Regions from separate parts of the Stenotrophomonas sp. K-6 genome, predicted to be linked through region 1. Evidence: riboswitches for the same ligand, from Rfam matches in the RefSeq annotation. Region 1 holds a riboswitch; the other holds the start of a gene.
What was found. A riboswitch is a leader RNA that binds a small molecule or an ion and turns the genes downstream of it on or off. The one in region 1 is predicted to bind glycine.

Region 1 (4,299 bases):
GCGATCTCTTCGCGGATCTGGATCATCGCGTTGATGAAGCGATCCAGTTCATGCAGCGATTCGCTCTCGGTCGGCTCCACCATCAGCGTGCCGGCGACCGGGAAGCTCAGGGTCGGGGCGTGGAAGCCGAAATCGATCAGGCGCTTGGCCACGTCCTCGGCGCCGATGCCGGAGGTCTTCTCCAGCGGACGCACGTCCAGGATGCACTCGTGCGCCACTAGGCCGTTGCGGCCGGTGTACAAGGTCTTGAAGTGCGGGGCCAGGCGCTTGGCGATGTAGTTGGCGTTGAGCAGGGCCACCTGGGTTGCCTTGCGCAGGCCGGCGGTGCCCATCAGCGTGATGTACATCCAGCTGATCGGCAGGATCGAGGCGCTGCCGAAGCTGGCCGCGCTGACCATGCCGACATCGCCTTCGCCGCCCAGCACCTTCGGCAGGAACGGGGCAAGGTGCGACTTGACCGCGCACGGGCCGACGCCCGGGCCGCCGCCGCCGTGCGGGATGCAGAACGTCTTGTGCAGGTTCAGGTGCGAGACGTCCGAGCCCCACTTGCCGGGCTTGGCCACGCCGACCAGGGCGTTCATGTTGGCGCCGTCGGTGTACACCTGGCCGCCGTGCTGGTGCACGATCTCGCAGATCTCCACCACCTCTTCCTCGAACACGCCGTGCGTGGACGGGTAGGTGATCATCAGTGCGGCCAGGCGGTCGCTGTACTTCTCCGCATTGATGCGGATGTCGTCCAGGTCGACGTTGCCGTTGGCGTCGGTCTTGGTCACCACGACCTTCATGCCGCACATCTGGGCCGAGGCCGGGTTGGTGCCGTGCGCCGAATCGGGGATCAGGCAGACGTCGCGATGGCCTTCGCCGCGCGAGCGGTGGTAGGCGCGGATCGCCAGCAGGCCAGCGTACTCGCCCTGCGCGCCGGAGTTCGGCTGCAGGCTGACCGCGTCATAGCCGGTGCACTCGACCAGCATCGCTTCCAGGCCGTCGATCAGTTCCTTGTAGCCGGTGGCCTGATCGGCCGGGGCCAGCGGATGGATGTTGGCGAACTCCGGCCAGGTCACCGGGATCATCTCGGCGGTGGCGTTGAGCTTCATGGTGCAGCTGCCCAGCGGGATCATGGTGCGATCCATCGCCAGATCCTTGTCGGCCAGCGAACGCAGGTAACGCAGCAGTTCGTGTTCGCTGTGGTGGGTGTTGAACACCGGGTGGGTCAGGAACTCGCTGGTGCGCACCAGGTCGGACGGCAGCGCATCGGCGGTGGCCGCATCCAGTGCATCCACGTCGACCGTGGCACCGAAGAGCTGGCCGAGCGCGACGATGTCGGCGCGGGTCGCGGTTTCATCCAGGCTGATGCCGACTGCATCGCTGTCGATCGCGCGCAGGTTGATGCGCGCCGCCGCAGCCTTGGCGTGGATCGCCTTGGCGTCCACATCCTTGACGTGCAGGGTGTCGAAGAAGTGCTCGCCCACGTTGACGCCGGCGCCGCGCAGTGCGGCGGCCAGGATCGCGGCTAGGCGGTGGGTACGGCGGGCGATGCGGGTCAGGCCTTCCGGGCCGTGGTACACGGCGTACATCGAGGCCATCACCGCCAGCAGCACCTGGGCGGTGCAGATGTTGGAGGTCGCCTTCTCGCGGCGGATGTGCTGCTCGCGGGTCTGCAGGGTCAGACGGTAGGCGGCATTGCCCTGCGCATCGACCGAGACACCGATCAGGCGGCCCGGCATCGAGCGCTTGTACGCATCGCGGCAGGCCATGAAGGCGGCATGCGGGCCACCGAAACCGAACGGCACGCCGAACCGCTGCGAGTTGCCGACCACGATGTCCGCGCCCCATTCGCCGGGGGCGGCGATCAGGGTCAGTGCGAGCAGATCGGTGGCCACGGCGACCAGGCCGCCGCGCGCGTGCACGGCATCGGCCAGCGCCTTGTAATCGCCGATATGGCCGAAGGTATCCGGGTACTGCAGCAGCACGCCGTAGGCTTCAGCTTCCATCGCCTCGGCCGGCGTACCCACGCGCAGCACGATGCCCATCGGCTCGGCGCGGGTGCGCAGCAGTTCCAGCGTCTGCGGGTGCACGGCGTCGTGCACGAAGAAGGTATCGGACTTGGATTTGGCCGAGCGCTTGGCCAGCGTCATCGCTTCGGCTGCGGCAGTGGCTTCATCGAGCAGCGAGGCGTTGGCGATCTCCATGCCGGTCAGGTCCGCGCACAGCGTCTGGAAGTTGATCAGCGCTTCCATGCGGCCCTGCGAAATCTCGGCCTGGTACGGGGTGTAGGCGGTGTACCACGCCGGGTTTTCCAGCACGTTGCGCAGGATGACGTTTGGGGTCAGCGTGCCGTAGTAGCCCTGGCCGATGAAGGTGCGGAACACCTGGTTCTTGTCGGCGATGGCGCGGATCTTGGCCAGCGCCTGCACTTCGGTCAGCGACTCGGGCAGGTCGAGCGGTGCTGGCGACTTGATCCCGGCCGGGACGATCGCATCGGTCAGCGCGTCCAGCGAGGCGTGGCCGACCACGTCGAGCATCTGCGCGATTTCGGCGTCGTTGGGGCCGATATGGCGTTCGACGAACGCGTGGCTGTGTTCAAGCTCGCGCAGGGAGGGGGTGTTCTGGGACATGGCTGGCATCCGGAAGAGAGGGCACGCACGTTCGGAAGGCGGCCGGGGCCAGGGCGCGTCGCGGGCGACAGCGATCCACCGGACCTTGCGGTCTTCCTGGGTGCCCCTCTGTCCTTTTGCCTGAGAGTTTAAAAGCGCGCATCTGCGTGCTTCGTGCCCCTTCGGCGCCGGCAATGGGCCGGTCTCTCCAGAGTTTTGGTACGGGTGGTATCGGGCCTGAGCGATTACGGGCGTTGCGCCTTCGGCAGCGGGTGTCCGCTTCTCCCACCATGTAGCGCGGCGATTATAGCCCAGCGCTTTCACTCGCTGGGCCTTTCCAGCACCTGAATACGGGGGCGCACGGACCCCGGAAACTGCACCTGGCCATGGTGCCGGGGGCGGCAAAGGCCTATGATCACTGGATCCTCGTATTCATCTGGCGCTGCCCGTCCCGGGCCGGCGCCCGCCGTGCATTGCGCATGGCCGCTGACGGAAGCCCGCATGACGCCCGCCTCACCCTCGACCCGCCGCCTGGCCCTGCTGCTTGCAGGCCTGGCGATGTTCGGTCCGTTCTCGATCGACACCATTTTCCCGGCCTTCCTGCTGCTGGGCGAGCGCATGCAGGTGGACCAGGTCGCGGTGCAGCAGACCATCAGCGTCTACCTGCTGTTCTACGGCCTGATGAGCCTGGCGCACGGCCCGCTGTCCGATGCGTTTGGCCGCAAGCGGGTGATCATCGGCGGGCTGGTGCTGTTCATCGGCGCCTCGATCGGCTGCGCGCTGTCGCGCGACATGACCACGCTGCTGGTGTTCCGCGCGCTGCAGGGCGTTACCGCGGGCGTGGGCGTGATCGTCGGCCGCGCGGTGATCCGCGATCTGTACCACGGTGCCGATGCGCAGCGCCTGATGAGCCAGGTCTCGATGATCTTCGGCGTGGCCCCGGCGATCGCGCCGATCATCGGCGGCTGGATCCTGCTCGGCGGCGGCGACTGGCCGCTGATCTTCTGGTTCCTGGTGCTGTTCGGCGTGGTCCTGCTGCTGGCCACGGGCAAGTGGCTGCCGGAAACCCATCCGGCCGAGGCGCGCACGCCACTGTCGATGCGTGAACTGCTGCGCAGCTATGCGCGCATGGGCTCCAACGCGCGCCTGCTGCGGCTGTCGGCCGCCGGTGCGCTGAATTTTTCGGGCATTTTCCTGTACATCGCCTCGGCGCCGGTGCTGGTGATGCAGCACCTCAAGCTGGGCGAGGGCGGGTTTGCCTGGTTGTTCATTCCGACCATCGGCGGCATGACGATGGGCTCGTTCCTGTCCGGGCGGATGGCCGGGCGGATCCTGCCGCAGCGGCAGATCGCGATCGGATTCGGCCTGTGTGCGCTGTCGGCGGTGCTCAATATCACCTACGTGCTGTCCGTGCAGCAGATCGCGCTGCCGTGGGCGGTGATGCCGATCTTCCTGGGCGGCGTGGGCATGGCGCTGATCTTCCCGGTGCTGGCGCTGGCGGTGCTGGACATGTACCCGCACCAGCGCGGCCTGGCCTCTTCGATGCAGATGTTCATCCAGCTGATGATCAACACCGTCGTGGCCGGTGTGGTCTCGCCGATGCTCAGCAGCAGCCCGGTGCATCTAGCGCTGGGCTACATGGGATTCTTCGCGCTGGGCGGCTCGTTCTGGTACTGGGAACGGTATTGCGAGCGCCGCCGCGCCG
Region 2 (4,299 bases), 690 kb from region 1:
ATGGCCGCGATCGTCCACCTCGGGCGCCTGCAGCTTTCCGGCGTGCTGGCCTGGTGGTTCTGGCTGGCCGCGCACGTGTTCTTCCTGATCGGCTTCCGCAACCGCGTGGTGGTACTGCTGAACTGGGCGGTGGCGTACTGGAGTTACCAGCGCAGCGCGCGGATCATCTTCGGCGATGCACAGGAGGATCGCCGACCGAAGCGGCCGCCGACGTCCTGATCAGCAGGGCAGCGAAGGTGGCAGCCAGCCGTGATGCCTGGCTGCCAGCGCTCACTTCGGCTTGCTGTACCACAGCGCGTTGACGATGACCCAGCGCTCGCCGAAGCGCCCCATGTGGAAATAGTCCACGAACCACGGGGTTTCCAGTCGCACCGAGGCCGCGTTGCCGGTGACATCGAGGACCTGGCACTGCCGGTTCCACTCGGCCATTGGCGTCTTCAGGGCACCGGCCTTGGTCAGTGCGACCAGTTCCTCCTTCGACATCCGGCGCAGGCCAAGCCGCTCGTCCGGCGTATCGCCCAGGATCGCGCGCTTGGCCAGGTCCGGGTGCAGCGAGCGCGCCACGCGCTCGGGATTTCCTTCCAGCTGCCCATCCACATAGTCGAAGCAGGTTGCTTCGATGGCGGCCAGCGTGGCCGGATCAGGACCCTGGGCCGCCGGTGTGGCGGCCGTGGCAACCGCGAGTATCAGGGACAGCGTCGACATCGATTCTCTCCGGCAGGGGGACGTTCGAACGGGTCACGCCGCGTTGCGGCAGCTCACCCCTGCGACAGGCATCCCCAGCCATCAACCTGGCCGCTGTAGGAGACCGCCTCGCTGGCCAGCAGACCTTCGAAGCCCGAGATGTTCTGGTGCGTCGGCAGCATCAGCGGATGCACCACCACCTGCCATGGGAACTCATCGTTGCCCTCGTACGCGGCAAAGGACACCTTCTGGTCGTTCTTGAGCAGGTGCACGGCGAAGGCGATCGCCACGTCCTGGGTCGGGAAGATCAGCGCGAAATCCACCTCGCGCGGAATCGTCAGATCGTCGCCGTCCTGCAGCATGTTCCAGAGCACATCGCCATTCTCATCTTCCGGGTACAACGACAGATCGCGGGACATGGCACTCCAGGGCTTGGGCAAGCGGATCAACGAAGGTTGATCGATGGTATGCCGCCGGCGAAGGCCCGAACAAGCCGCGCGCAGCGCTACCCGGGTTCGGGCAGCTGCAGCCACGCCAGCTTGCGCTCCCGGGGCTGTCGCTTCAGCTGCCACTCGGCCTTCGACGCCGCTGCCCGGTCCGGGTAGGCACGCGTCGCCAGCACCTTCACCGGTGGGTTGGCCCGGGTGTATTTCGCCCCTTTTCCGGCGAGATGCGCCTGGAACCGCGCGTCCACGTCGTTGCTGATGCCGGCGTAATAGCTGCCGTTGCGGCATTCAAGCAGGTACAGGTACCAGAGGGCGGGTTCAGCGGGCATACCGGGATTATCGCCCGGTGCAGGCCCGGCGGCTGCTAGAATCCGCCCCGGATGCAGGAGAGAGGCGCCGCGCTGGCGCCCGCCGAAGGCGCAGGCTCCCATAATCGCTCAGGCCGGTGGCTGCACAGCCACCAACCATGCATCCGACACGCCGATCTGGAGAGAGGTCTTCAATGACCCGCCGAAGGGGCACGTGGCCTTGGCCACCGAACTCTCAGGCAAAAGGACAGCGGGAGCGGCAACGGAATCCCACCCCACGACAGCGCAGCGGCGCTGGCGTGATGCGTGTGTGTTTCCGTCCCCCGCCTGACGTGTTTCCCGGAGCCACCCCATGCTGCTCTCCCTGATCTACCTCATCGCCATCTCGGCCGAAGCCATGACCGGCGCGCTGTCGGCCGGTCGCCGCCGCATGGACCTGTTCGGCGTGGTCATCATCGCCTGCGTCACCGCGCTCGGCGGCGGCTCGCTGCGCGACATCGTGCTTGGCCATTACCCGCTGGGCTGGGTGAAGCACCCGGAATATCTGGGCTTCACCATCTGCGCGGCCCTGATCGCGACCTGGGTGGCGCGCTGGATGCACCATTTCCGGCGTACCTTCCTGGTGCTCGATGGCCTGGGCCTGATCGCGTTCACCCTGATCGGCTGCGCGGTCGCGCGCGAGGGTGGGCACACGGTGCCGATCATCCTGATCGCCGGCATGCTCACCGGTGCGTTCGGCGGCGTGCTGCGCGATGTGCTGTGCAACGAGGTCCCGCTGATCTTCCAGAAAGAACTGTATGCCGTGATCACCCTGCTCACCGGCGCGGCCTACCTGACCCTTCTGGAACTGGGCGTATCGCTCAATGCGGCGACGCTGTGGTGCCTGGGCGGTGGCTTCCTGTTCCGCCTGCTGGCGATCCACTTCAAGTGGGAAATGCCGAAGTTCGTGTATCGCGACGAGGTGCATTGACGCACCCGCGGGCATGACCAAGGTCACGGGAGCTTGAGCGGCCCGGCCCTGTATCATGGCGCTCCCGTTCCATTCGAACGGCATCCAGCCACGCGGCGGTGTTCCACCCGCTGCCCCGCCAGACACCCTCTCCCCCGTTGACCAGCCGCTGTCGGCCGGTCCCCATGGACGCACTGCTCCGGTGGAGGGTGCGCAGGATGCGTATGTCCGCTTCAACGCCCCCGTCGTCTCGCCGTTGTATGGTCAAACCGCTGTTGATCGCTGCCACTGTCGGCCTGGCCGCCATCGCTGCATGGAAGCTGCTCTCGCCCGCGCCTGCCGCCGGCCCGTCCGGTGGCCCGCAGCCGACCCCGGTACGCGTGGCCACCGCCCAGCAGGAAGACCTGGTGGTGCGCCTGAAGGCGCTCGGTACGGTGACGCCGCTGCATACGGTGGGCATCCGCAGCCGCGTGGATGGCGAACTGCTGCGGCTGGCGTTCTCCGAGGGCCAGCACGTCACCGCCGGCGAGCTGCTGGCCGAGATCGATCCGCGCCCGTTCCAGGTACAACTGTCGCGTGCGCTGGGCACCCAGCAGCAGAACCTGGCCGAGCTCGACAATGCCGAGAGCCAGCTCAAGCGCTTCGTCGAACTGCAGAGCAGGCATTTCGTCTCCGCACAGGACCTGAGTGACCAGCAGAGCAAGGTGCGCCAGCTGCAGGGCCGCCGTCAGACCGACCAGGCCGCGGTGGATGAAGCACGCCTGCAGCTGCAGTACACCCGCATCACCGCACCGGTGGCCGGGCGCATGGGCCTGCGCAATGTGGATGTCGGCAACCTGGTGCGCAGTGGCGATACCGAACCGCTGGCCACGATCACCCAGACCACCCCGATCAGCGTGCTGTTCACTGTGCCCGAGCCGGACCTGCCGGCGGTGGTCGCTGCCGCACGCGCCAATCCGCAGTTGACCGTGGAAGCCTGGGACCGCGAGGAGCGCACGGCGCTCGGCGACGGCGTGCTCTCCAGCCTGGACAACCGCATCGATACCGCCACCGGCACGCTCAAGCTGCGCGCGCAGTTCGCCAACGCCGATGAGTCGTTGTTCCCCAACCAGTTCGTCAACGTGCGCCTGCAGGTCAGCAGTAGCGATGCGGTGGTCATCCCGAACGCGGCCGTGCAGTTCGGCAGCAAGGGCAGCTACGTCTACGTGATCGCCGCCGATGCCACCTCGCACCTGCGCAACGTGGTGCTCGGCCCGGCCGATGGCGAGCGCGTCTCGGTGCGCGAAGGACTCAAAGCCGGCGAGCGCGTGGTGGTGGAAGGCATCGACGGCCTGCGCGATGGCGCCAAGGTCGAAGTGGTGGAGCAGGACCCGCCGCGGACCGGCGCATGAACCTCTCGCGCCCCTTCATCGAGCGCCCGGTCGCGACCACGCTGCTGATGGTGGCGCTGCTGCTGTCCGGCGTGATGGCCTACCGCCTGCTGCCGGTCGCGGCGCTGCCGCAGGTCGATTACCCGATCATCCAGATCACCACGCTGTATCCCGGTGCCAGCCCGGAGGTCACCACCAGCGCGGTCACCGCGCCGCTGGAACGACAGCTGGGGCAGATCCCGGGGCTGAAGCAGATGTCCTCGACCAGCTCCGGCGGCGCGTCGGTGATCACCCTGCAGTTCTCGCTGGAGGTGGCGCTCGGCGTGGCCGAGCAGGAAGTGCAGGCCGCGATCAACGCCGCCGGCAGCTTCCTGCCCGACGATCTGCCAGTGCCACCGGTGTATCGCAAGGTCAATCCGGCCGATACCCCGATCCTGACCCTGGCAGTGACCTCGCAGGGCCTCTCGCTGCCGCAGGTGCACGATCTGGTCGATACGCGCATGGCGCAGCGGCTCTCGCAGCTGCCCGGCGTCGGCCTGGTC

Region 2: another riboswitch for glycine. It lies ahead of AC13F7_RS01650 (trimeric intracellular cation channel family protein); the one in region 1 lies ahead of gcvP (aminomethyl-transferring glycine dehydrogenase).

The regions. Positions count from the first base shown of each region.
Region 1 is NZ_JBSPUC010000001.1:1,070,315-1,074,613, forward strand. It holds gene gcvP (aminomethyl-transferring glycine dehydrogenase) at 1-2,624, opposite strand, end outside; glycine riboswitch at 2,714-2,816, opposite strand; gene AC13F7_RS04695 (multidrug effflux MFS transporter) at 3,096-4,299, shown strand, end outside.
Region 2 is NZ_JBSPUC010000001.1:379,078-383,376, reverse strand. It holds gene AC13F7_RS01670 (NAD(P)/FAD-dependent oxidoreductase) at 1-219, shown strand, start outside; gene AC13F7_RS01665 (nuclear transport factor 2 family protein) at 271-705, opposite strand; gene AC13F7_RS01660 (ribonuclease E inhibitor RraB) at 759-1,103, opposite strand; gene AC13F7_RS01655 (GIY-YIG nuclease family protein) at 1,190-1,459, opposite strand; glycine riboswitch at 1,504-1,597, shown strand; glycine riboswitch at 1,606-1,697, shown strand; gene AC13F7_RS01650 (trimeric intracellular cation channel family protein) at 1,791-2,408, shown strand; gene AC13F7_RS01645 (MdtA/MuxA family multidrug efflux RND transporter periplasmic adaptor subunit) at 2,663-3,778, shown strand; gene AC13F7_RS01640 (MdtB/MuxB family multidrug efflux RND transporter permease subunit) at 3,775-4,299, shown strand, end outside.